DNA from 3 places in the Butyricimonas muris genome. Region 1 is predicted to be linked to each of the others. Evidence: riboswitches for the same ligand, from Rfam matches in the RefSeq annotation. Region 1 holds a riboswitch; each other region holds the start of a gene.
What was found. Region 1 has a riboswitch for cobalamin ahead of ACK8P8_RS13535 (ribonucleoside triphosphate reductase). Riboswitches for the same ligand answer to the same signal wherever they lie in the genome.
Positions count from the first base shown of each region.

Region 1 (7,937 bases):
GCTTTCGCCCTTTTAGTCAAAGGTTTATAAAGTCCATAAGGTTCATAAAGTCCATAAGACCCTGCGGGCGCTTAGCCTACGGCAGCTTTGCTGCCAATGAACACAGTCCGAAGGACGCCTGTGACCTTATGGACTTTATGAACCTTAAGAGCCGAAGGCTCGACTTTATGGACCGGGCAAAAGCGGTTTTACGCATTTGCCCAGCAGGTTAGTATCGGGGACTTTTGACATGCTCCGGGCAAATGAGTTTTTTGCGTTTTTTGTAACCTCGTGCAGGGGGCTGTCGTTAAAAACTAAAAAAAGATGTTATGCTTTCAGTGGAGTTTCAATATAGAGCGAGGAAAATATACAAGTCTGTCAAAAAAATGGTGGAACTGGTAAGCAATGTATTGTTATTCCTTGCTTCATTTCTGGCTGTTATTTTAGTCATTTATCGGTTCGGTTTCAGGATGCCCGATACTTATTCCCACGAAATATATTACGTGTTTCGGGAAATCATGCGTCTTTTTCTGGCTCTTGGATTGTTGCGGTTCGTGTTTAATTTTAGACTGTTACGAGCGGAAAAAGGTTTTTGGGTAGAAGTGCTGGTGCTGTTCTTCTTGTTCGCTTTAACCTTGTTATCCAAACATTTCGATACACTGGGGTTTGAAACGGAACGCCCCGTGTTATTCAAGATAGAGCGTGTATTGACTTACGGGGTGGTATTGCTGCTCAGTATTATTCAGCTCTCTAAACAGATATTTGTCGTGATACGAAGCCGGGTGAAGCCGGAAGTTCTTTTTGCCGGGAGTTTCCTGTTTATTATATTGCTGGGAGCGGTATTGTTGAGGTTGCCTAACGCAACCTACGGGGGAATAAGTTTCACGGATGCGCTTTTCACTTCGACGAGTGCCGTGTGCGTGACGGGATTGACGGTGGTCGATACCGGGGGAACGTTCACGTTAATGGGGCAGGTCGTTTTGTTGTTTCTGATTCAAGTCGGTGGTATAGGGGTAATGACCTTCACGAGTTTTTTCGCCATGTCGTTTTTGAGCGGGACCTCTTTTCACGATCAATTGATGATGAAGAACTTGCTGAACGAGGCTTCCCTAAGTGATATATTCAGGACTGTCGTGTACATTGTTTTGACAACGTTTATTATAGAAGGAATAGGTGTCTATCTGGTATATTTGCAGATACAGGATGTTGCGGGAGTCGGGAATAAAATCTTTTTTTCCCTGTTCCATGGGATCTCTGCTTTCTGTAACGCGGGGTTCTCCACTTTACCGGGAAATCTCTACGATCCCTTGATTCGCCACCTGTACGGGTTGCAGATTATTCTGGCGTTTCTGATTATCTTCGGGGGTATCGGGTTCCCGATTTTGTTTAATTACGGGCGTCTTCTGCACTATGGAATCCGGAATCAGATAAAATGTATGTTGGGACTGAATTACAAGGTGGTTCATGAACCCCGTATCGTGAGTACGACAACCCGTATTGTGTTGCCGACAACCTTGGTGTTGCTGGTCGTGGGAACGGGATTGTTCTGGATATTCGAGAATCACAATGCCTTGGAGGGAATGTCCCTGACGGGTAAATTCGCGACCTCGTTCATGGGAGCGGTGACGCCCCGTACGGCGGGTTTCAATAACGTGAATATATCCATTTTGCACCCGACGACAATCTTTCTGACTATCGTGTTGATGTGGATTGGTGCGGCTCCTATGTCCACGGGCGGTGGTATAAAAGTAACTACATTCGTGATCGCGTTGAAGAATATTTGGGCGAATCTCACGGGAAACGATCGGGTAGTGGTAGCGCATCGTCAACTGACCCGGGAGAACGTGAATCGGGCACATTCCGTGATAGTGCTTTCCATCCTTTGGATTATTCTGGGTACATTCGCTATTATCATCTTGGAACCGACAGCCACGATAACTCAAGCCGTGTTCGAGATCGTTTCCGCCTTGGGTACGGTAGGATTGACCATGGATCTGACTCCGCATCTGAGTGTTGCGGGCAAACTGATCGTCAGCCTCACGATGTTCGTCGGTCGTGTCGGTTTGCTCACCCTTCTGGCTTGCTTTATCCGCAGGCAGGAAGTGAAACTGTACACTTATCCGGACGACACGGTAATACTTTAATAATTGAAAATTGAAAGTTGAAAATTGAAAATGATTAGAGTAGGACGTGAATAATAATTTGGACAGATAATATAAATGGAAAAGGTAATGATATATAATAACGAATTGAATCTCGGAAATGGAAAATATGTTTTTCATTTTCAATTTTCAATTCTCAATTTTCAATTATTATGAAGTGTATTGTATTTGGACTGGGAAATTTCGGGCTTGCTCTGTCACAACGGTTGACAAAGCGGGGGAATGAAGTATTGGGCGTCGATTCGGATATTAGTAAGATCAATTTGTACAAGGAATCGATCACGAACACTGTAGCGTTGGACGTGAAGAATGCCCAAGCGTTGCAGACCTTGCCGTTGCTGGACGTGGATGTAGTGTTCGTGGTATTCGGTAAGGATTTTGGAACCTCGTTATTCGTGATAGCGCTGTTGAAGCAGTTTGGGGTGAAGCGTATCGTAGCCCGTTCCATCTCTCCCGTGCACAAGGTGATTTTAACGTCTATGGGAATCACGGAAATCGTAAACCCCGAGTGGGAATATGCCGATTTCTTTGCCACGAAAGTGGAGTTGGGTACGACAATTGATTCTTACGTGGTGGACGACGACCATTTAATTATCGAGTGGGAAGTACATTCCACTTTCGTGGGACGAAAGTTAGAGGATGCCAATTTCGAGGAAGAGTTCGGGTTAAAGCTGGTAGCGTTAAAGCGTTACGATGCTAAGGCCGGTAAAACGCTGGTCATGGACAATCCTCCTGCCGACCTTGTGTTCACGACAAAAGACGTGTTCGTGCTTTTCGGTCAGCCGAAGAATTTCCGTAAGCTCGGGATACAAATTGCCTGATCAATACAGTAGTTTGATCAACTCTTCTACCGTCTCCACGAAAGTGATGGGCGTGGGGCTGCAAATGTAGTCGTCAAGCGGGAATAGCTTGTCATTTTTCACGGCATTGAGGCTATTGATCTCTTTCCATTTGGAAATCTCGTTTTCGCCCACGATGCCCATGCCGACGATGAAAATGATATCCGGGTTTTGGAGAAGAACAAATTCTTTGGATATCATAGCATTGTCGAGGTCTTTGGCGATATTTATCCCACCGGTTTGTTGGATATAGTCGTGCATGAACGATCCGGGCAGGGCGGTATACAACGGGTCGCATCCGATCTCCATGAATACCTTGGGATATCTGTCGGAAGGAATGTTTTTCTTGGCTTCTTCCAATCGTGTTTTGCACTCCTGCACGGTGCTTTCCGCTTTTGTCTTCTTATTTGATAATTCTCCCAGAATAATGAATTGCTCGCATATCTCCTCGAAGTTTTTGGGTTGTTCCAGTCGTAGCGTCTTTATACCCATGCGTTCGAGTCCTTCCAGAACTTTAGGCGGAGTAAGTCCTCCGGTGAGAACGATATCGGGACGGAGAGCTACGATCTTCTCCATGTTCACGTTTACGGCATCCGCTACGACGGGAATAGAATCTGCCGGTTCCGTGATGCAAAAACGGGTGCAGCCCACGATGTCCTCGTTTGCTCCTAAAAGATACAGGTTTTGCGTGATGGAGGCGGCAAGCGATACGATACGTTTTTGTGAGTATCCGGTGATTGCCGTGATAAATAATATGGATAATAAAATGAACTTCTGCATAATCTTGATATATAAAATGGGTGTGTAAAAGTAATATTATTTCGTTTATTCGTGTATATATTTATCCAGAATATCCCCGTCCCGGAACTCCTGCATGACATAGTGTGTACCTGAGAATTTTTCCTGTAAGTTTTGGATGTCCTCGGGGCTTTGCACTTGCGGGATAACCGTCGTCCGGAACTGGTATTCCAGTCCGGAGGTTTTGATAATCCGGATGGACTCTTGTATCTTTTCCAGCAACGAGGCTGTCATCGTGTAATTTACCTTTCGGTAGCAGGGGAGCGAGAGGGAGGATTTGATATCCATTGCCACGGCATCTATCCATCGTCCTGCAATCAGTTGTTGTAAAAGCTCCGGATTCGACCCGTTCGTGTCGAGTTTCACGGGTAACCCGAGAGCTTTTATTTTTTGGATAAACGGGAGCAGGTCTTCGTGCAATGTCGGTTCACCCCCGGATATCACCACCCCATCAAGCCACCCTAATCGTTTATCGAGAAAACCGAATATCTCCTCTTCCTTTAAGTCTTGTGTCTGCCGGAGTAATTCCGGCAGTACAAGAGATGGATTGTGGCAGTAACCGCAGCGAAAATTGCAACCTTTCGTGAATATCACTGCGGATACTTTGCCTTCCCAGTCGATTAGGCTTTGTTTGACAAATCCTCCTATTCGCATAGTACGCTTTCTTTTTCCCGGACGCTCTTGTCAAACAGTTTCCGGTCGTCGAACTCGGCTCGTTTCCCGTTGTTCCATTGGCTCACGGGACGCATGTACCCTACTATCCGGCTGTACACTTCCGAGGAAGCCCCGCAACGCGGACATTTGAAATGTTCTCCCGCGATGTACCCGTGCGAGGGGCATATGCTGAACGAGGGCGAGAGCGTGATATAAGGCAGGCGGAAATTTGCCGTTACCTTACGAATCATGTTTTTAGCCGCTTGTGCGGACGTGCGGTGTTCTCCGGTAAACACGTGGAAAACAGTTCCACCCGTGTACAGCGTTTGTAATTTGTCCTGTTGGTCGAGTGCCTCGTACAGGTCGTCCGTGAAGTTCACGGGCAGATGCGTGGAGTTCGTGTAATAAGGATCGGCACCCTGTTTGAATTGTTCTTGGTTGGCAACGATAATATCGGGATATTCGGCCGTGTCGAGCAAAGCGAATCGGTAAGAGGTACTTTCCGCCGGAGTGGCTTCAAGGTTATAGATATTACCGGTTTCATCTTGGAATTGTGCCAGTATATCCCGCATAAAGTGCATCACTTTTTGCGCGAATCCCATCCCGTCCGGGTGTGAAATAGGAACCCCGAGGAAGTTCATGCAACACTCGTTCATGCCGTTGATACCGATCGTCGAGAAATGGTTTTTCCAGAAACACCCGTAACGCTCTTTCACGTAACGCAGGTAATATTTGGAATAAGGATACAGCCCTTTTTCCGTGTAGCGTTCAATAATTTTGCGCTTGATTTCCAGACTTTCCTTGCTGATTTCCATCAAGTGTTGCAGGCGTTGGAAGAAATTCTCTTCCGATGCGGCTTCATATCCCAAGCGGGGCAGGTTGATCGTGACCACACCTACCGATCCGGTCAACGGGTTCGCTGCAAACAAACCGCCGCCCCGTTTCATGAGTTCCCGTTTATCCAGACGAAGGCGACAACACATACTGCGCACGTCATCCGGCTTCATGTCCGAATTCACGAAATTGGAGAAATAAGGAATACCGTATTTTGCTGTCATTTCCCAGATGCCCTCGTACTCCGGGTTATTCCAGTCAAAGTCCGGGGTAATATTGTACGTCGGGATGGGGAACGAGAACAGGCTGCCGGAAGCATCCCCTTCGCTCATCACTTCGGCGAACGCTTTGTTAAGTATCGTCATTTCGGCTTGGAAATCCCCGTACACCTCTTCTTTGATTTCACCCCCGTGCACGATATGTTCGTTTTTCAAGAAATCGGGTACGACGAGATCCATCGTGATATTGGTAAACGGTGTCTGGAATCCTACACGGGTGGGTACGTTCAAGTTGAACAGGAATTCCTGCAAGCATTGTTTCACCTGTTTGTAGTTCAACTTGTCAAAGCGTATGTAGGGGGCGAGGAACGTGTCGAAGTTAGAAAAAGCCTGTGCCCCAGCGGCCTCGCCTTGCATGGTATAGAAGAAATTCACGATTTGTCCGAGAGCCGTGCGAAGGTGCTTTGCCGGGCTGCTTTGCGCTTTCCCCTCCACTCCCCGGAATCCGACGGTAAGTAAATCCTTCAAGTCCCATCCCACGCAATAGACGCTTAGGAATCCCAAGTCGTGGATATGCAACGCCCCGCTTTTGTGCGCTTCCGATACCCGTTCCGGGTAGAGTTGGCTTAGCCAGTAATTGGAGGTGATTTGTGTGGATATATGCTGATTCAATCCTTGCAGCGAGTACGAGGAATTAGCACTCTCTTTTACTCTCCAGTCGCTCAATGACAGGTAATTATCCATTACCTCTATATTTGTCAGTAAGGTCTTCGAGTTTCGGATTTGCTCGTGTTGCTTGCGGTAAAGCAAGTACGTTTTCATCAGTTGCAGGTCGCCGTGTTGGAACAGCACCAGTTCCACGGTGTCCTGTACCTGTTCCACGTGCGGGAGTTCCTTTTCCGGTGTGCTTGCGGCAAGAATTTGCACGACTTTGTCACACAGGGCACGTGCCGTTTTACGATCGGGCTGTCCGATGGCTCTCGTTGCCTTAAAAATAGCTTGTTCAATCTTTTCCGGTTTGAAATCGCAAATTTCCCCGTTGCGTTTCACGATTCTTGAGAACGTGGTTGATGTTTCCATGATTAAAATTTTAATAATTAAAAAAATACTTCGGGGAAAACACGAGAAAAGATCGTGTATGGCAGAGAATTGTCTTTTTCGCTTTTCACCCGAAAGCTCCAATTTATTTGCAATCGGCAGGTCTTCTGACTTACTCTCGCTTTTGAATCTCCTTCCCGTCGACAGCGTGACAGTGGATCATTGATTCAAGCGTTGAATAGAGCTTACAGCTACGGGTATAGTGCGGGATTTTCACCTGCTTCCCTGTTCGTCACCGGAGTGAACCGAATGCATGGCAAATGTATGATAAAATAATTGTATTTCAATAGTGGTTTTCAAATAAAATAATTTCCTTGAAATATATGTGTTGTTAATGCTTTGAATTATAATTTATTATAATAAAAATTGGATAACTTTTTGGATAGATGTGTTTTGTTGTCTTTTTGAATTTGGAAAATTTATAGTCAAATGTGAATAACAACGTAGTACGCTAGTAAGCTTTTTTTTAAATAAAACCCGATTGCTTGAATTTGATTAGCAATCGGGTTTTTCAGAATGATAGTCTATGACTATTTTTTGTTGGGTTCTGCCGCTTGCAATAGACGGGGGATGGGTAGAGTGTTCCTCATCTCCTCATAGTCAATGGGGGACAGAGTCCATGCATCCCAAGAAAGGTCTTCCAAAGGACGATAGATCACGAAAAGGTTGGAATAGTCGAATTCTTCGGCATCCGGAACTACGTTGCCCTGTCCTAGCCAATAACTGGCATAAGCTTCGTATAGCCCTCCTAACCAATAATCTTCCGGATCAACGGGTTTCAAATTATCAAAGTCTTGGGATGAAAGTTCATAGAAGCCGTCAACAAAGTTGTCTTGAGTGATTGTCAAGTTTCCGTTACTTACTTCAATTTTTCCGTCATTATTTCCATCATAGCCAAAACCGATAATATAACTGCCCGATTTAGCAACATAAAGGCGGGGATCTTTTTTCGCGATCGCCCGCAACATATCAATACCTAGAGGTTCTGTCCCTTTTTCCCAGCGATATCCCCATGCGAGAAAGAAAACTTCGTCATCTGCGGGTTCTAGCATATTGGTACCGGTGATCCATTGAATTGCGAGAGCAGAGCGGTTTTCACCTTCCCCTGTCCAGTTTTTTATGTTGGCGAAACGGAATTGACCGTCAGATACGTTGATTGTCAATGTGTCGGCATCGGAACCCACGGAATTGGTCGCCGTGAGGATGATTCGGTATTCTCCGAAATCTTCGGGAGTGAATTTATAAACAGAGTCGGTGGAAACTTGTTCCCCTTCGAGTGTCCAAAGAAGGGCAACGTCCGTGGGATCGAGCAACCTTGCTTTCAATTCGACGGTTTCTTTCGGAAGGCAAGTAGT
Region 1 is NZ_JBKEIT010000007.1:282,817-290,753, forward strand. It holds gene ACK8P8_RS13515 (TrkH family potassium uptake protein) at 309-2,123, shown strand; gene ACK8P8_RS13520 (potassium channel family protein) at 2,294-2,962, shown strand; gene ACK8P8_RS13525 (ABC transporter substrate-binding protein) at 2,963-3,760, opposite strand; gene ACK8P8_RS13530 (anaerobic ribonucleoside-triphosphate reductase activating protein) at 3,806-4,432, opposite strand; gene ACK8P8_RS13535 (ribonucleoside triphosphate reductase) at 4,423-6,564, opposite strand; cobalamin riboswitch at 6,663-6,847, opposite strand; gene ACK8P8_RS13540 (PKD domain-containing protein) at 7,113-7,937, opposite strand, start outside.

Region 2 (7,937 bases), on a different contig from region 1:
TTCAAAAGAACTCCCCTGTTTCCTCGCCGTCTTATGGTGATTTACAAGCAAGTGTTAATAGAGGTGAATTTATCTCTTTCGCCTCTTGCACAACCGGATGATGTATTTCACCGAGAGTACGATTCCCGTGAATGACACGGCAGCTCCCCCGAGAAGGAGTGTCCAGATAACGACGGTCCACAACACGGGGCGTTCGACGAGGAACTTGAAATCCAGCGTGTGCAATCCCCGGTAGAGCCAGCGTTTCCAGCGTCCGTTCGTGTCGTAGTGCGCGGGTTGGAAGGATTCGAGGTTATAGTAATAACAATCCTTCGCCTCGTTGTCGAGTTCGACCTTGTACGCGGGTAACGGCAGCGGGCGTCGGCGGGAAATGTAGTAATTGTCGTACTCCTCCATTTTTGTCACCGTGTAGGGAACGGTATCCCGGGTGAGGCGTTTGATGGCGGCGTAAACCATTTCTTCCGTGATACGGAAGGGACGGATGCTGTCGGCAGAGGCGTCGAGGGTAACGGTTTCCCGCTCTGTCCTCAATTTATACAGGGGCATGCCTTCGTAATGCGTCCATTCCACTTGTTTCACGGGACCGTGTGTCCGGCTGACGGCGGCAATAGCGTTGCGATAGTCCAGCGTGTAGGTATCGGGTGAGGGAGTCCCCCTGTCCGGCGTGCCTTGCCGCGTCATGCCCCGGGGTTTCTGTTCGCCGAACAGCCACGAGGGAAGCGGTGCCATGGACATGTATCCGCTTAATATCCACGTGAAGACGAATATCCCGAAGAAGAAGCCCGTGATGTGATGCCACTTGAACCACGGTTTCTTGTAGGGGGTGCGAAGGAAGCCTTTCCGGCGGTTCAGCCAATAGGAACGAATGCCGAGGATGAATCCCGTGCAGCACATGAACATCCCGAGGTAGCAAGACCAGTACATGAATCGCGTCCACAAGTTCTGGTTTTCCCGGATGACCGTGAAATATACCCAGTGGGGTATAGCCCCGAACCATGCCCAGAGTCGTTTGCCGGAATCCGTGAATTGCAAGATATTGCCGCTTCGGGAGGAGATGTACAATTGATATCCTTCCGGTCCGTCATAAAAGAATTTGTACACGGGCAGTTCCCGTTTGTTGTGGGCAAGCGGTATCCATTGGTCGAGGGCGTGCAGGGTGTCTACCCGGGTAATGTTGTTGTTCGGGCACCAGTTTTTTGCCCGCCATTCACAGAGGGCGTAATTCACTGTCGGTGCCACGGCGTTGGTGTCGGCGTATAAATCATGACTCTTCCGCCGGTTCCCGAAATGGAACACGGCTTGTCCTTCCGGGTTGTCGAGGCTGACACCGCCCGGGCGGACATCGGCAGGCAGGCGGCGGAACACGTCTTGCATGGCGGGTAATGACGCGGTGTCAAGGGCTTGCTGGCGAGCGAAGCGTTCTTCTTGGTTTACACGGGGAAACGAATGGTATATCATCACGATTCCGGAGATAAACCACGAGAAGCACAGGATACAGAGAATGATTCCCAGTATCCTGTGGATATGGATGAGTAATCTTGTAATCATGTGATTAGTCGATATCGTCGGTCTTCTCGTATTTCTTTTTCTTCACGATGATGTCTTCCCGCTTGTGGGTAGAGGCGAATTTTGCGTGACGGATGAACAGGTCTTGTATCGCCTCGTTTTGTCCCAGCCCCTCGAGGATAACGTTGACTTTATAACCTTTCTTTTCCAGTTCCTCTTTCCAGTCCCCGGCAATATCGTTTTTGGCATGGTCGCCCGCCACGAACATGAAGGGGATGAGGGTTACTTCCCGTGCCTTGTTGGCTTCCAGTTCCCGGATGACATCATCCATCGTGGGATAGCCTTCGATGGTTCCCACGTGGTAGTTCTTGTGACCTTGTGCTTTCATCACGTAGTCGAGCATCCCGTAGGAAGAGTTTGCCGGGTGGTAAGTGCCGTGGCACACGAAGACACAATCGCCTTTCGCCTTTCCCCGGAGCGACGCGGCAAGGGCTTGCACGGTTGCCTTGTAGTCTTCCGGGGTGTAGAGCAGGGCGTTGCCCAGCCGGATGTCTTTGAATTTGTCGCGGTAGAGAGCCACTTCCTTACGCAAGGCTTCCATCTCGATGCCCTCGATGATGTTTGTGGGTTGGATGATGAGGTGGGTGTAGCCGTCCGCTATGAGTTGGTTCATTGCTTCCACGGGATTCGGTTTCACGATGCCTTTCTCTTTCAAACGGCGCATAATCATGCGGGAGGTGTAGGCTTCCCGGACTTCGATGCCGGGGAATGCCTTTGCCGCTTTTTTATTGATAGCCTCGATGGTGAGGACACGGGTGTCGTCGTGTGTTGTCCCGAAGTGAACCATAAGAAGGGCTATTTTGTCATTCGGTGCGAGAGTTTTGAATATATCGGATTCTTTGAAACCTTCGCCATGACCGAAGGCGGATACGCTTGTCAATAAAAGAAAGGCTATTAATATGTTTTTCATGATATCGGTTTTATTTCGTGAAACGGATTACAAGACTGGCGAAGAATGTTCTGCCGGGGTTCAGGGTAGCGTAGTTCACGCCGTTGGGGCGGTCGTCCGTCCAGTCGAAGAGGTTGTCAATCCCGGCGTTCAGTTCAAACAGGAAGTTACCCACGGGTGCGAAAGTATGCGTGGTGGCAAGGTTCCAAAGTTGGTACTTGGGAGCACTGGTGTCGGTGATTTTACCTGTTTTGGAGTCTACCTTGTAAATGTATTTCGAACCTTGTATTCTCCCGTTGACATTCACGTGCAGGCGGTATTTGTTCCACTCGTGTGTCCAGCCTCCCCGGAAGGTGGCAGCGTGTCTTACCGATTCGCTTAGGCGGCGTCCTTCCCCGTCGGCAGCGTAAACGCAGTTGTAAGCCCCCGCGGCGGAGAATCCGGCTCCGAGGTAACTGTTCACGGAGATGTCGAAACCTTTGATGCTGGCTTTGTCGAGGTTGTGGTACACGTTACGGGTTTTTATTCCATTGGCTTTATCTTCGTCCGTGGCACCGATGTCGTATTTCTCGATAATGTCTTTCACGTCATTGATATACCCGTTCGCGGAAATATTGAGGTATTTCCCGGTATACTCCACGTTCACGTTATAATAGTTCGCTTTTTCCGGTTTCAGGTCGGGATTCCCGATGGTGATGGCTCCCCGGTTCTCGTAGTCGTAATATAGTTCCTGTATGCTGGGAGTTTTGAATCCGGCGGCATAGGAAGTTCTGAAGTTGAACGAGCCGAGCGTGTACATGAGGGCAATCTTCGGGGTGAAGCGGTTCTTGAACATCTCGTTGTAAACGTAACGGAAACCGGGGAGGATTTGTAGATTCTTCCATACACGGATTTCATCCTGCGCGTACACGGCGAGCGTGTAGATTTCTTTCGGTTCGTCGAGGCTGCCGGGATTTTTCATGTAGTCGTTAGCGTATTCCGTACCGAGCGTGAGTTTGTTGTATTCGCCCACCCGGAATACGCCTTTCAGGTTCCCGTTGTAATATTTTTGGCGCTTGGTCAATTCTTCATCCCCAACCCGGAATGTCGTGTCTTTTTTGTCAAGTTGGGCAACCGTGTAGAGTTTGTTGTACTCGTAATTGTCCATGTAAAGGTCGAGGGAGATGTACGCTCCATCGTTCATGAAGTATTTTCCGCCCAAGCCGAAATTGTAGTCCATGTAGGTGAGGTCGTATTGGTACGCCCCGTCGTTTTTCTTTTCTTGTACCGGACGATTTACTTCCCGGTTGAAATAACTTCCTTGCGCGCAAAGTTTCAATTGCTCGTTGGGCGCGTAAGTGAAGTGTTGGGTAACAATATTGGAATGGAATTTACTGGATGATTCGCTTCTCGTGGGGATGACCGTGTCGCCGCTGATTTCATTGGGGTTTAATTGCCATCCGCCCATCTGCCGCCTTTGGTAAGAGGTGGAGGAAGTAAATTTGCCGAAATTCAAATCAACACCGGCATTTTGCGAGAAGCTGGATTCTCCCCCGAAACGGGTTTTCGACTGCACGCTAATCGGGTCTTTCGGTTGTTCGGTGATAACGTTGATTACCCCGGCGATAGCGTCCGAACCGTAGAGGGCGGAAGCCGCACCTTTCAATATCTCGACGCGTTTCACCCGTCCCATGTCGATACGCGACAAGTCGGTATTGTTGGAAACATCTCCCGCCACTTTCTTCCCGTCGACGAGAATCAAGATGTATTTATTACTCATGCCGTTGAGCGTGAAGTACGAGCCCATGACCGTGGGGCGAATATTGAACGCGGGGTTCAGCAACAGGAGGGCGTCCTCGAAGGAGTTTACTCCTGCCTGCCTTAAGTCCGACCCGCTAATCACTTCTACCGGGACGGGCGAATCTTTCAATCGGCGGTGGGTTCCTGTTCCCGTCACCACGACCTGATTCAAGTTTACCGGGGTGGCGAGTAACTGGAATAATATGTCACTTTTGTTTCCGTTCACTTTCATGGAACCGACCTCGTAGCCGGAGTAGCTGGCACGAAGCGTGTAAGTCCCGTCGGGTATTTTTTCCAGAATGAATTCGCCCTTGTTATTCGTGGCGATACCGATGCTTGTTCCCACCAACCGAACATTTGCCCCGGCAAGGGCTTTACCGGTTTTGGCATCTACAACTTTCCCCTTTAAGGTGATTTCTGCAAAAGCGATGCTCGCTAATGCTACTACGAATAATGTAGTCAGCGCTACAAATTTCTTCATGTAAGATTAAGTTTAAAAGTTCATAATGGTACTCCTGACCCCGGGAATACGCTATTACCTGTTTTGCTTTGGCAGGTCTCCTGACTACGCCTAAGAAAAGTACCTTCCCGTCCGCGAGGACAGTGGTGCAAGAACCTTTCTTTGAATCCCCTCCCGGGGAAACGGGCATCACAGTAGCGGGCACTGTGTCGGATTCTAACCGACTTCCCTCTTGTGCGCTAATTGGATATTAACACATCACCAAAGACTCCGCGAATGTATGCAGATTCCATTAAAAAATACAATGAAACGGGGAAAAAATTAATTAATAATTTGTAGGGGGATTAGTGGTAAAATAGGATATAGAGAAATTACATCTCCTTTGATTGTGTTGAAAATCTGAGTGTTGTAAAGAAAATAAAAAAGTCATGCAAGAAATGCATAATATAGAAAAATATATTACTTTTGCCCCTGTTTTGGTGCGGAACCTTCGCTCATGAAGGCGACGCTTAATAGGGAATCCGGTGTGAATCCGGGACTGTACCCGCAGCTGTAAGTTCCTTTACAAGGGATTTTGTACTTCAAATGTCACTGGTGTAACCACCGGGAAGGCAACAAAATCCGGAACAAGTCAGAAGACCTGCCGAACGATGATAACCATAGCTTTCGGGAGAAAAAGCGAGAGGGAAAATACGGATTTTACCTTGAAACTCATGTTACCCTAAAGACTATGTTAATAATGCTTTATTCATTATTAATATATAGTTTGTATGAAAAAAGTTGTTGTATTGGCATTATTGCTGTTCGCGTGTGTCGGCTCGCTTTTCGCCGAGGATGAAGACAAGCGCAAAAAGAAAAGTATCACGGATACGATTTTTCGTATCGATGAAGTAAGTGTGCTTGAAAAAAGAAAACGTATCGATTTGTTGGGGTTGGATGTACCGTTGCGCTTTGTCCCGATAACGGTAAGTAAACTTTCCGGGCAGATGCTGGAGCGTAAAGGTATCGTGAATCTGGAAGATGCCGTGAAGTTTTTGCCCGGGATTATTCACAAGACAAATCAACTGGGGGCGTTCCAACGATTCTCTATCCGGGGACAAGGGAGCGCGCTTATCATGATCGACGGGATGCGGGACGAGCGAACGGTTAGCCAGAATGTTCCTTACGGGGACTTGTCATCCGTGGAGTCCATCGAATTAATAAAAGGACCCGCTTCGGTGTTGGCGGGACATTCTGCCATGGGAGGGGTTTTGAACATCGTGCGCAAGAAGGTAACACCGGATTTTTCAGCTAATGCCCGGATTAGTTATGGTAGTTGGGAAGAAAAACGGGCTACATTGGGTTTCGGGGGAAAGTTGGTGGGACCGCTTGATTACCGGGCGAATATCCATTATTCCACGGGCGACGGTTACCGGCGCACGAACGCGAATCGATTCTCCCTTTATGGGGTTTTAGGTGCGAATGTCGGCAAAGTAGGGAGATTGGAAGTGAGTGGCAGTTACGCGGATGATAAGTACACGACTGAAATAGGGGCCGCACCGACCGTGCGTTATGATGTGTACGAAGTCGGTAAGGATACCGGGCCTTTTATGAAGAACGGAGAACGGCATCCTTATGCCGATTATCACGAGATATATAATGATTATGCGAATAATCGGATGAAGCGTAAAGTATGGGACGTGACGGCACGGTACACTCACGTGATATCCGAGAACATGACATTGCGAGAGAGGTTTACTTATTTCCATAGCGATTTGGATTATTGCTGCGTGGAAGGATTGGGGTACCGGACTTCGGAGGAATCTATTTATAAATGGTATTATACCTCGAAAGGTAAAACGACCTATATAAATCTGGATTCTGTGGTGCGAAATAAACCGTTGAACTTTAACCCGGATCATAAACAATTGAGTAATGTGCTGGAATTGACAGGTAACGTGGAGACCGGATTCGTGAAACACCATTATACATTGGGGTGGTCGTATTTCGCGTTTGATTTTGTACAGTATAACGGGTACGGGAGTGATGATTTGTGGGGACCCGGATTGGGTGCTGTGTTGGCATTGAAGAATCCGCAACTGGTACAAGGCTGGTGGGATTCCAAAATTTCAGCTGCAAGTCTGAAAACCGATAGAACGCATGCCGTGTATTTGCATGATGTGATGGAATTTAGCGACCAATGGAAGGTGATGTTGTCCGGACGCGTGGATTTTTATAACTATAAAACGGCAACAGCAAAGGTTTTGGACGGGAAACAGGACTACAAGAAGGAGAACCGTTCGGAATGGAATAAAGTGAAGACTTCCGCTTTCACGTATCGGGCGGGAGTGGTGTATTTCCCTGTGCCGGAATTGTCATTTTATGCTTCCGCTTCTTCTTTCTTCAATCCGGTGGTGAAGTTCTATAATCCGGATATTATGTATTTGGATAGAAAGGGGAACGAGTTCAATCCCGACACGGATGGCGGAGAAGTGTTTAAGCCGGAGAAAGGAATTTCGGCAGAAGTCGGGGGGCATTACACGTTGAATGAATGGGTGGATGTCAACGCTTCAGTTTTCTACACGAGTCGCTATAATATCGTGAAGAGTTTGGGAGATACTACTGTAGTGGTCGACGGCAGCACCGTGACGAGGAATATTCAAGGGCAAGTAGGTCGAGGTATGTCAAAGGGATTTGATTTTGAGATTGTGGTTCGTCCTCTTCCGACGCTTCGGTTTACGACGGGATTGAGTTGGGCGGAATATCGTTTGCGACAGATAGCGGAGAGCGGACGATTCTCGAAATACAAGGAAGAGAATAAGAATGTGCGTGAAACAGGTGTGCCTCGTACAACTTTTTACGCGTATGCCGATTACACGATTCCCACGGGGGTGTTGAAGAACTTGTCGTTCCAATTAAGCGGAAATTTCAAGGATAAGGTGTTCTCCGATATCAAGGAACGAATTTACACTCCGGCGTTGTGGCTGATGGATGCGGGAATATATTACACGATTAAAGGGCATGTGAATCTGGCTTTGAATATTAATAATTTGTTTGACAAGGAGTATTTCGAGAAAACAACTGTACTGGGAAAACCCCGGAATTATCAGGCATCCGTGTCATATACTTTTTAGTTTCGCCGAAGGCGAAAGTTACAGGTTGGCAGGTTACAAGTTAGTATTTGATTTGTAACCTGCTAATTTGTTGTTTATGAAATCTGTGGAAATATTTTGCGGGGTAGACGTCAGAATGCAGACTTATTGG
Region 2 is NZ_JBKEIT010000012.1:80,523-88,459, reverse strand. It holds gene ACK8P8_RS18310 (PepSY domain-containing protein) at 70-1,548, opposite strand; gene ACK8P8_RS18305 (sirohydrochlorin cobaltochelatase) at 1,553-2,476, opposite strand; gene ACK8P8_RS18300 (TonB-dependent receptor) at 2,487-4,715, opposite strand; cobalamin riboswitch at 4,769-4,975, opposite strand; cobalamin riboswitch at 5,155-5,356, shown strand; gene ACK8P8_RS18295 (TonB-dependent receptor) at 5,465-7,807, shown strand.
Region 2: another riboswitch for cobalamin. It lies ahead of ACK8P8_RS18300 (TonB-dependent receptor); the one in region 1 lies ahead of ACK8P8_RS13535 (ribonucleoside triphosphate reductase).

Region 3 (7,937 bases), on a different contig from region 1:
CCTTCCCGTTCGCCTTCTAGCTGGTTGATGCCTTTCAGACCGCTTCCGGTGACGGATTGGTAGGTGGATACCACCACGCGTTTGATTCCGTATTTCTTGTGCAGGGGAGCCAAGGCGACCAGCATCTGTATCGTCGAGCAATTGGGATTGGCTATGATTTTATCTTCCCGGGTCAGCGTGTCGGCGTTAATCTCCGGTATCACGAGTTTTTTCGTGGGGTCCATTCTCCACGCGGAGGAATTGTCGACCACGGTTATTTCCGCGGCGGCAAACTTGGGAGCCCATTCGAGGGAGGTGTCCCCCCCGGCGGAGAAAATAGCGATTTGGGGTTTCATGTCGATAGCGTCCTGCATTCCCATGACTTTATAGTTTTTTCCCTTGAAGGTGATTTCTTTACCCACGGAACGCTCGCTGGCGACCGGTATCAGTTCTGTTACCGGAAAATTCCTTTCTTCCAAAACCTGCAACATTTTTCTTCCTACAAGACCTGTTGCGCCTACTACTGCTACTTTCATTTCGAATGGATTTTTAATTGTTTGAAAGCCTGTTACGGCATTTCTTGTATATAAGTTAGTTGTTTTATTACCGGGTCAAAAATAGTGAATAAGCATTGCTTAGGCAATAGGAACGAAGTATTTTTTCAATATTGTGTCCCCGTGTTAAAATTGTAACAGAACGGTTGACATACCCTTGAATGCCCCTTCTTTAATCTCAATCTGTGGCACGTGCGAATTTATTGTCCGGTGAATCATCGCGAGGACAGGCATGTCGTTGGTGTTAAAAAAGCCTATTGTTTACTAAATCGTGGGCGAAGAGTGGGCAAACCGTGGGCGATGAGTAGGCGATGTCGCCTAACACCCGCCCAATACTCACCCGAAAGTCACCTGCCGGGGTTATGTAACAGTTGGTTTACAGGAGTATATCCCTAGTTTTTGCAGGAAGTGTTTACCGTGTGATCCATGCCTCGCCGTTGCACCATCTCTTTGTCTTGTTTTTTCAAACCGACTTCGTAGTAATTGATCGGGTTGTCGTGATCACCGAGGTACATACGCGGTTGTCGTTTGAAAACCGGGTTGATTAGCGAAAATTCCGGCTCGAAGTGCGAGGTGTTGATCTCGGCAAGGTTCAGCAGGGTATGGAAAATATGGTTCGTGGCAACGGGTGCGTTGCTGTTGTAGCGTGCCACTTGATAGAAATTGGGACGTGCCTCGATGTAATTGTCCGAGAACCAGATCATGAACGGGATATGTAGCTGATAATAGGTTGGGATCGGCGAGGCGTGCAGGAAGCGTTTCCGGCTGTCGTCGAGCAGGTCTTCCCCGTGGTCGGGGGAGTAAATCATGGTGGCGTCGCTGCCGGAGGCGCGTAATATCTCGATCACGTTGTGCAGGAAATGATCCGTGTAAATGATACTGTTATCGTAGGCGTTGACGAGTTGTGCCTTGTTTTTGTATTCGATTTCGGTGGCGTCAGCCGGGGTAAAGTGAGCGAACTCTTCCGGGTAGCGTTCCTTGTAATTGAAGTGTGAACCGTAAGTGTGGAACACGATGAGGAGGTTGGCGTTTGCCAGCGAGTCGATATAATGCTGCATGAAAGGTAACATGGCTTCGTCGTAATTGTTGATCGTGATTAAACCGCCGTCCTCGGTGGGGCGGATGTTTTTGTAATAATCAGCTTCCTCGCCGAAATAGTCGGTAAACGAGCGGTTCGGTACTTGGTTGGAAAGGAACACGGTCTTGAATCCGGCTTCCTTGAATGCGGTCACTACACTTTTTTGGGTGTACAGGCGCTCGTAATGACAGGCGTCGGCGGCAGACAGGATGAGAGGCACGCTTTTGTGCGTGGTGTTCGATTGCGTGATGGCGTCTTTGTACAAGACGAGGTTAGCCTCGTTTTTCAACTTCGGGTTGGTTTCCCGTTCATAGCCCCATAAGCTCCAATTCTCGGCACGTCCGGCTTCCCCGATGACGAGGACGTATATTTCCCGGCGTTCATGGGCGGTATCCCGTGTGGCGTGGAACGTGAAGTCCTTGGAGGTGACGGGGTAATCCATGCTGCGGTTCCATTTCTTGCAGGCAAAGTAGAAGTTGTACATCACGTTCGCCGGGTAGAGGTCTGTTTTTACCTCGTAGGTGTTGTCCCGTCTTTTCTCGTAAGCGGTAAGACCAGAGCCGATGATGAGTAGCACGAGTCCCCACGTGAGCATTTTCCGGCGGAAAGCGGCAGGGCGGACTACCTTGTGATGAACCGCGATGGAGGCCAGCACGATGACCGGGATGTAGAGGACGCACACGATGATGATGGAGGGCCAGATGTTGCCCAGCAGTTCGCCCGCCTCGGATGCGTTCGTGGTGGGCAGGTTCAGGAACATGTCCACGGCAATGACGGATTCCCCGAAGAGGTAGAATAGCACGAGTTGGAACGCGTGCAGGATAAGCACGGGGATGAGTATGAGTTGCATGAGTCCCGCCCGTTTGAAGAGCGAGAAGACGATCATGTAGATGCTCAAGGGAACAAGGATCAGGATGATCTTCCCGATCGCGGAGAGAGGTTCCGTGAATATCAGGCAGAAGTTGGGGACAAGGTTCAACACGATGAAGAGCCAGAACAGGGTTTTGCTCTTTTTCACGAAGTTGACAAGTCCTTTAGAAAGCCTCGTTAATATTGAAGTAGAATGCTTTGACGCCTTTGCCGATACCATAATCCAATCTTACGTTAATTCTGTTTTTAAATTCCCAACGGTAGCCGATGCCATAAGTGGGCAGGGTGTGGCTCCATTTAAACTTGTCCATGTCCGGAAACACGTTTCCGGCACCTGCCCACGCGGTTATGCCGTGGCGGTTATATATTTTTTGACGGAGTTCTACTTGCGCCTGTATCAGGTCATTGTCCCGGTAGCGTCCCTCGTAGTAACCTCTCATGCTGTACGAACCGCCCATCAGGGCAACCATACTCCACGGGGTGTCCCCGTAGTTGAATATTCCTTGTAATTGCGTGGCAACGATAGCTCCTTTCCACGCTTTGTGATAATACCGGAAGTCGAAGCTGGTACGCTTGAAATCCTGATCGTTACCGAGGAAGCCGGGAAAGAACTGTTGCTCCAGTTGTACGTAGATTCCCTTGTAAGGGTTCGGGATAAAATCTCTCGAGTCATACGAGATGATGATTCCGGGCCCGAAGGTGGTGACGTTCTTGGGTGCCCCGTTGAGGAAGCTGATGTCGTCGAAATCTTTCGCGTTCACGTTGCGGAACATGAGGTTGGGACCCACGTAGAGGTTGGGTGCCAGACGCCACAGGAGTTCTAGTTTGACTTGTTGTTCCAGTCGTTTATATTCGGTGTTGCGGTCTTCATGTCTGCCGGCTTCATAACCGATGCCCCAGAATTCGCTGGGGAAGGAGAAAAAGTACATGTTGGCGTTGAGCCGGAAACGGTCACGCGGGAAGATGCTATTGTTCCGGATTCCCAGCAGGTAGAAACCCGTGGTGGTGATGTCCCCGTAGATGGCGACGTTGGAGGGGGATATGGTTTTGTCGTGCCGGTCGATACGGTACAGCCCGGATGCCACGAGTCCGAGCCCCAGTTTGGTGTCGCTCGAAAAATGCGGTCCCCCGATAATAGAGAAGTCGAATCGCTTTTCGGCTTTCTCTTTGTTGGCGTCCGCGAAATAACGGTAGAACCGATGGAAGAATCCGGTCTTCACGGGTGTGGTGTCAACGGTGACCGTGTCTTGCCCGGTGGCGGAAAGCGACAGGACGCATAATAACGCGATATATAGTGTATGTCGAATCATTTCAGATTGATAAAGTTAAATTAGCATAGATTAAACAATCATTCATCTCGTGATTTCCTTGTACGCAATATTTGTGCCAATTGTTGGGTTAGCCGACAGAGATTCTTTTGGCAGGTCGTATAATCATTAGGGAAAAGTAAGGGAATTCGATTTCCACGAGGGCGTTCCGGTCGGTTTCATGTTGTTCGTTCGCGGTACCCACGTTTTGGTAATAGTGGTATTCGGCATCCGGGTGTTGACGGATGAATTCGTGGACGGTATCGGTGCATTGCGATAATTTCATGATGACGATAACGTGGTTCGTGGTGGTGAGTTCGTGAAGTTCTTCCGGCGTTGTTTTGCCCGGCAGGACGACGAGTTTTTCTTCCTGTTTCACGATATGAAGTCCCGATACTGCTCCCGCGGCGATGAATGCGGGTACTCCGGCAATGACGGAGGTGGGGATATGCATGGAGGCGAGTTTTTCGAACATGTAGTTGCCGGAAGAGTAGAAGCCGGAATCGCCTTCGGCAGTGACGGCAACCGTTTTCCCCTCGGCAACCCGTGCTGCGATTTCGAGGCAGAGTTCATCGTAAGCCCGATTGGCAAACGTGCGGTCTTTGGACATCGGGACGTGGAAGACTCGGATTTTACTAGCCTCGACGGGTAGGGACAGGATGATGTCCTGAGAGTACGATTTGAAAGTCCCTTCTTTGCTTTTCGTGCCGGGGCAATAGATTACGTCAACTTCCTGCAAGGCTTTTAATGCCTTGACCGTTATTAACTCCGGATCGCCCGGACCGAGGGAGATGCTGATTACTTTCATAGTCTATTAAGTCTATAAAGTCCGTAAAGTCTATAAGGTCCATAAGGTCAGTTCTCGAAGTTGTCGTGATGTTTCTGGTGTTTGGGACTTTACGACTTTATGGACCTTATGGACTTTATGGACCTTTTGAACTGATTCCGGGTGCAAAAGTCGTTAAAAAACGGATACGCTCAAAATAATATTTATATATTTGCAGGCGTCTTGGTGCTTCCGTGTTGGAAGAAAAGGGAATCCGGTGAAATTCCGGGGCTGTCCCCGCAGCTGTAAAGTCGTTTCCTGCCTCGAAGGTGGGCAGATCTTTTCGATAAAACCACTGGATTGGAATCCGGGAAGGAGAAAAGATGACAAGCCAGAAAACCTGCCAGATGACACGAATGATTAATACTTTCGGAGGAAAAGAGATGAATGGATTAGTACGTTTATTGTGTATTTTGTGTGCTTGCGGAGTGTTTTGTTGCTGCAAGTCGAAAACGAGTAAGAAGTCGGTCGAGAAACAGACCGTTCAGGCGGGGAGCGATTCGATTCCCCGGGTTCGGATTAAATACGCTAAAGGGTTTTGGTTGGAGTACCGGGACGGGTATGCCGTGTTGAATATCAAAGACCCGCAGGAGAGTAGCCACACGTGTTACCAGTACGCTTTGATTCCCCGGGGAAAGAAGGTGCAAACCCCGGCAGAGTTGCCCGTGGTGGAGGTTCCGGTGCGAAGCGTGGTGTGCATGACTTCTTTGCAGTTGTCTAATTTTATCAAACTGGACGCGATAGACCGGGTGGTGGGTATCACGAGTACCCGTTTTCTTTTTAACGGGGAGATGCAGAAGCGGGTGGACGAGGGGAAGACTCGCCGTATCGGGATAGAGGGGAATTTTGATAACGAGATTATCATGAGCCTGAATCCCGACCTGATGCTGATTTCGCCTTTTAAACGCGGGGGGTATGATGCCGTGAAAGATATCGGGATTCCTCTAGTGCCGCATCTCGGGTACAAGGAGATGACTCCTCTCGGGCAGGCGGAATGGATTAAGTTCGTGGGGTTGTTGCTGGGAATGGAGGATAAGGCGGGATTGGAATTTGACCGGATGGAGAACCGGTATAATTCGTTGAAAGCGATGGTCGGTGACGTGCAACGTCGTCCCGTGGTGTTTAGCGGGGAGCTGAGAGGCGGGGTGTGGTATGCCGTGGGGGGAAAGAGTTTTCTGGCACAGCTTTTCCATGACGCGGGGGCGGATTATTTCTTGAAAGACGACCCCCGTTCGGGTGGGGTGACGTTGGATTTCGAGACGGTGTACAATCAGGCGGAGAGTGCCGACTACTGGAGAATCGCGAATAGTTTTGCCGGGGAGTATTGTTATGCGGCGTTGAAGGCGCAAGACGAGCGTTACGCTGATTTCAAGGCTTTTAAGGATAAACGTGTCATTTATTGTAACATGCGGGAGAAGCCGTTTTACGAGAGTATGCCCGCCGAACCGGAGGTGGTGCTTGCCGATATGATTCGGGTGTTTCACCCGGGTGTGTTGCCCGACCATGAACCGGTGTATTACGATTTGCTTAATAAATAAGAGTGCATGGGACGAGGGAGAAATACGATATGGATGTTTTTTATCACGGTGTCTATCGTGGTGTTCTTGTTATTGAATATGTTGTTGGGCTCGGTGGCTATCCCGTTTTCATCGGTTTGGAACGTGCTGACGGGTAGCGGGGAGGAACCGGTGGCTTGGCAGAATATAATTTTGAAGTCCCGGTTGCCGCAGGCGTTGACGGCGTTGGTGGCGGGTGCAGGACTTTCTATCAGCGGGTTGCAGATGCAGACTATTTTCCGTAATCCGCTGGCGGGACCTTCCGTGCTGGGTATCAGTTCGGGGGCGAGTCTGGGGGTGGCTTTCGTGGTGTTGTTGTCCGGTAAACTGGGGGGAGTGGCCTTGAGTCGTCTGGGATTTATCGGGGAGGTGGCGCTGTCTGTCGCGGCTATCGTGGGGGCGTTGTCCGTGATGGGATTAATCGTTTTCGCTTCCCGGAAGATACGGGGGAGTGTTACTCTCTTGATTATCGGGGTGATGATAGGGTATATCGCGAATGCCGTTATCGGGGTGCTGAAGTTTTTCAGCGTGGAGGAGGATATCAAGGCGTACGTGATTTGGGGATTGGGTAGTTTCGCCCGGGTTTCGGGGAACCAGATGATGTTGTTCGTGACGATTATGGCGGTGATTATCCCGCTGTCTTTTTTGTTGATTAAGTCGTTGAATCTGTTGATGCTGGGGGACGGGTACGCCCGTAATCTGGGATTGAATATCAATCGTGCCCGGGTGTGGGTGATTACTTGCTCCGGGGTGTTGACGGCGATTGTTACGGCTTATTGCGGTCCGATTATCTTTTTGGGGTTGGCGGTGCCTCACTTGTGTCGCGCGATATTCCAGACTTCAGACCACCGGGTATTGATGCCGACCTCGATGCTGGTGGGGGCTTCGCTGGCGTTGCTTTGTAATCTGATAGCCCGTTTGCCGGGGTTCGAGGGGGCTTTGCCCGTGAATTCGGTGACGGCATTGGTCGGGGCACCGGTGGTGGCGTCGGTGTTGTTCGGGAAACGGAAGAGGAATGAGGTGGAAATTTGAGGTTCGCCTGCGGCGAGTTGCAAGTTACAGGTTGGCAAGTTACAAGTTTATTTTGAATTTTAAATTTGGGTTATGGTTCGTTTGGTAAATCTTTCTATCGGGTACAAGAGTAAGAGCGACACGAAGGTGGTGGCTCAAGGGATTTGCACGGAGATAAACGAGGGGGAGTTGACTTGTCTTTTGGGGGCGAATGGAGTGGGGAAGTCCACGCTTTTGCGCACCTTGTCGGCGTTTCAACCGAAGTTGGGAGGGGAGATTTTTATTATGGGGCGGGAGCTCGGCACTTATTCAGACAAGGAGTTGTCGAAGACGATAGGTGTAGTGCTGACCGAGAAATGCGACGTGCGCAACATGAGTGCCCGGGAGTTGATAGGGATGGGAAGAAGTCCGTATACCGGTTTCTGGGGAACGCTTGACAAGGAGGACAGCCGGATAGTGGAGGAGTCGATAGCGCTGGTGAAGATTGAGAATCTGGCTTCCCGTATGGTACACACGCTGAGTGACGGGGAGCGGCAGAAGGTGATGATAGCGAAAGCGTTGGCGCAACAGACACCCGTGATATTTTTGGATGAGCCGACGGCATTTTTGGATTTTCCGAGTAAGGTGGAGATTATGCAGTTGCTTCACCGGTTGACACGGGAAACGGGGAAGACTATATTTCTTTCGACGCATGATTTGGAACTCGCCTTGCAGATTGCCGACAAGATATGGCTGATGGATAAGCAACACGGCATC
Region 3 is NZ_JBKEIT010000012.1:96,188-104,124, reverse strand. It holds gene ACK8P8_RS18380 (aspartate-semialdehyde dehydrogenase) at 1-515, opposite strand, end outside; gene ACK8P8_RS18375 (phosphoethanolamine transferase family protein) at 926-2,629, opposite strand; gene ACK8P8_RS18370 (BamA/TamA family outer membrane protein) at 2,646-3,791, opposite strand; gene cobI (precorrin-2 C(20)-methyltransferase) at 3,880-4,596, opposite strand; cobalamin riboswitch at 4,782-4,976, shown strand; gene ACK8P8_RS18360 (ABC transporter substrate-binding protein) at 4,998-6,152, shown strand; gene ACK8P8_RS18355 (iron chelate uptake ABC transporter family permease subunit) at 6,186-7,202, shown strand; gene ACK8P8_RS18350 (ABC transporter ATP-binding protein) at 7,275-7,937, shown strand, end outside.
Region 3: another riboswitch for cobalamin. It lies ahead of ACK8P8_RS18360 (ABC transporter substrate-binding protein); the one in region 1 lies ahead of ACK8P8_RS13535 (ribonucleoside triphosphate reductase).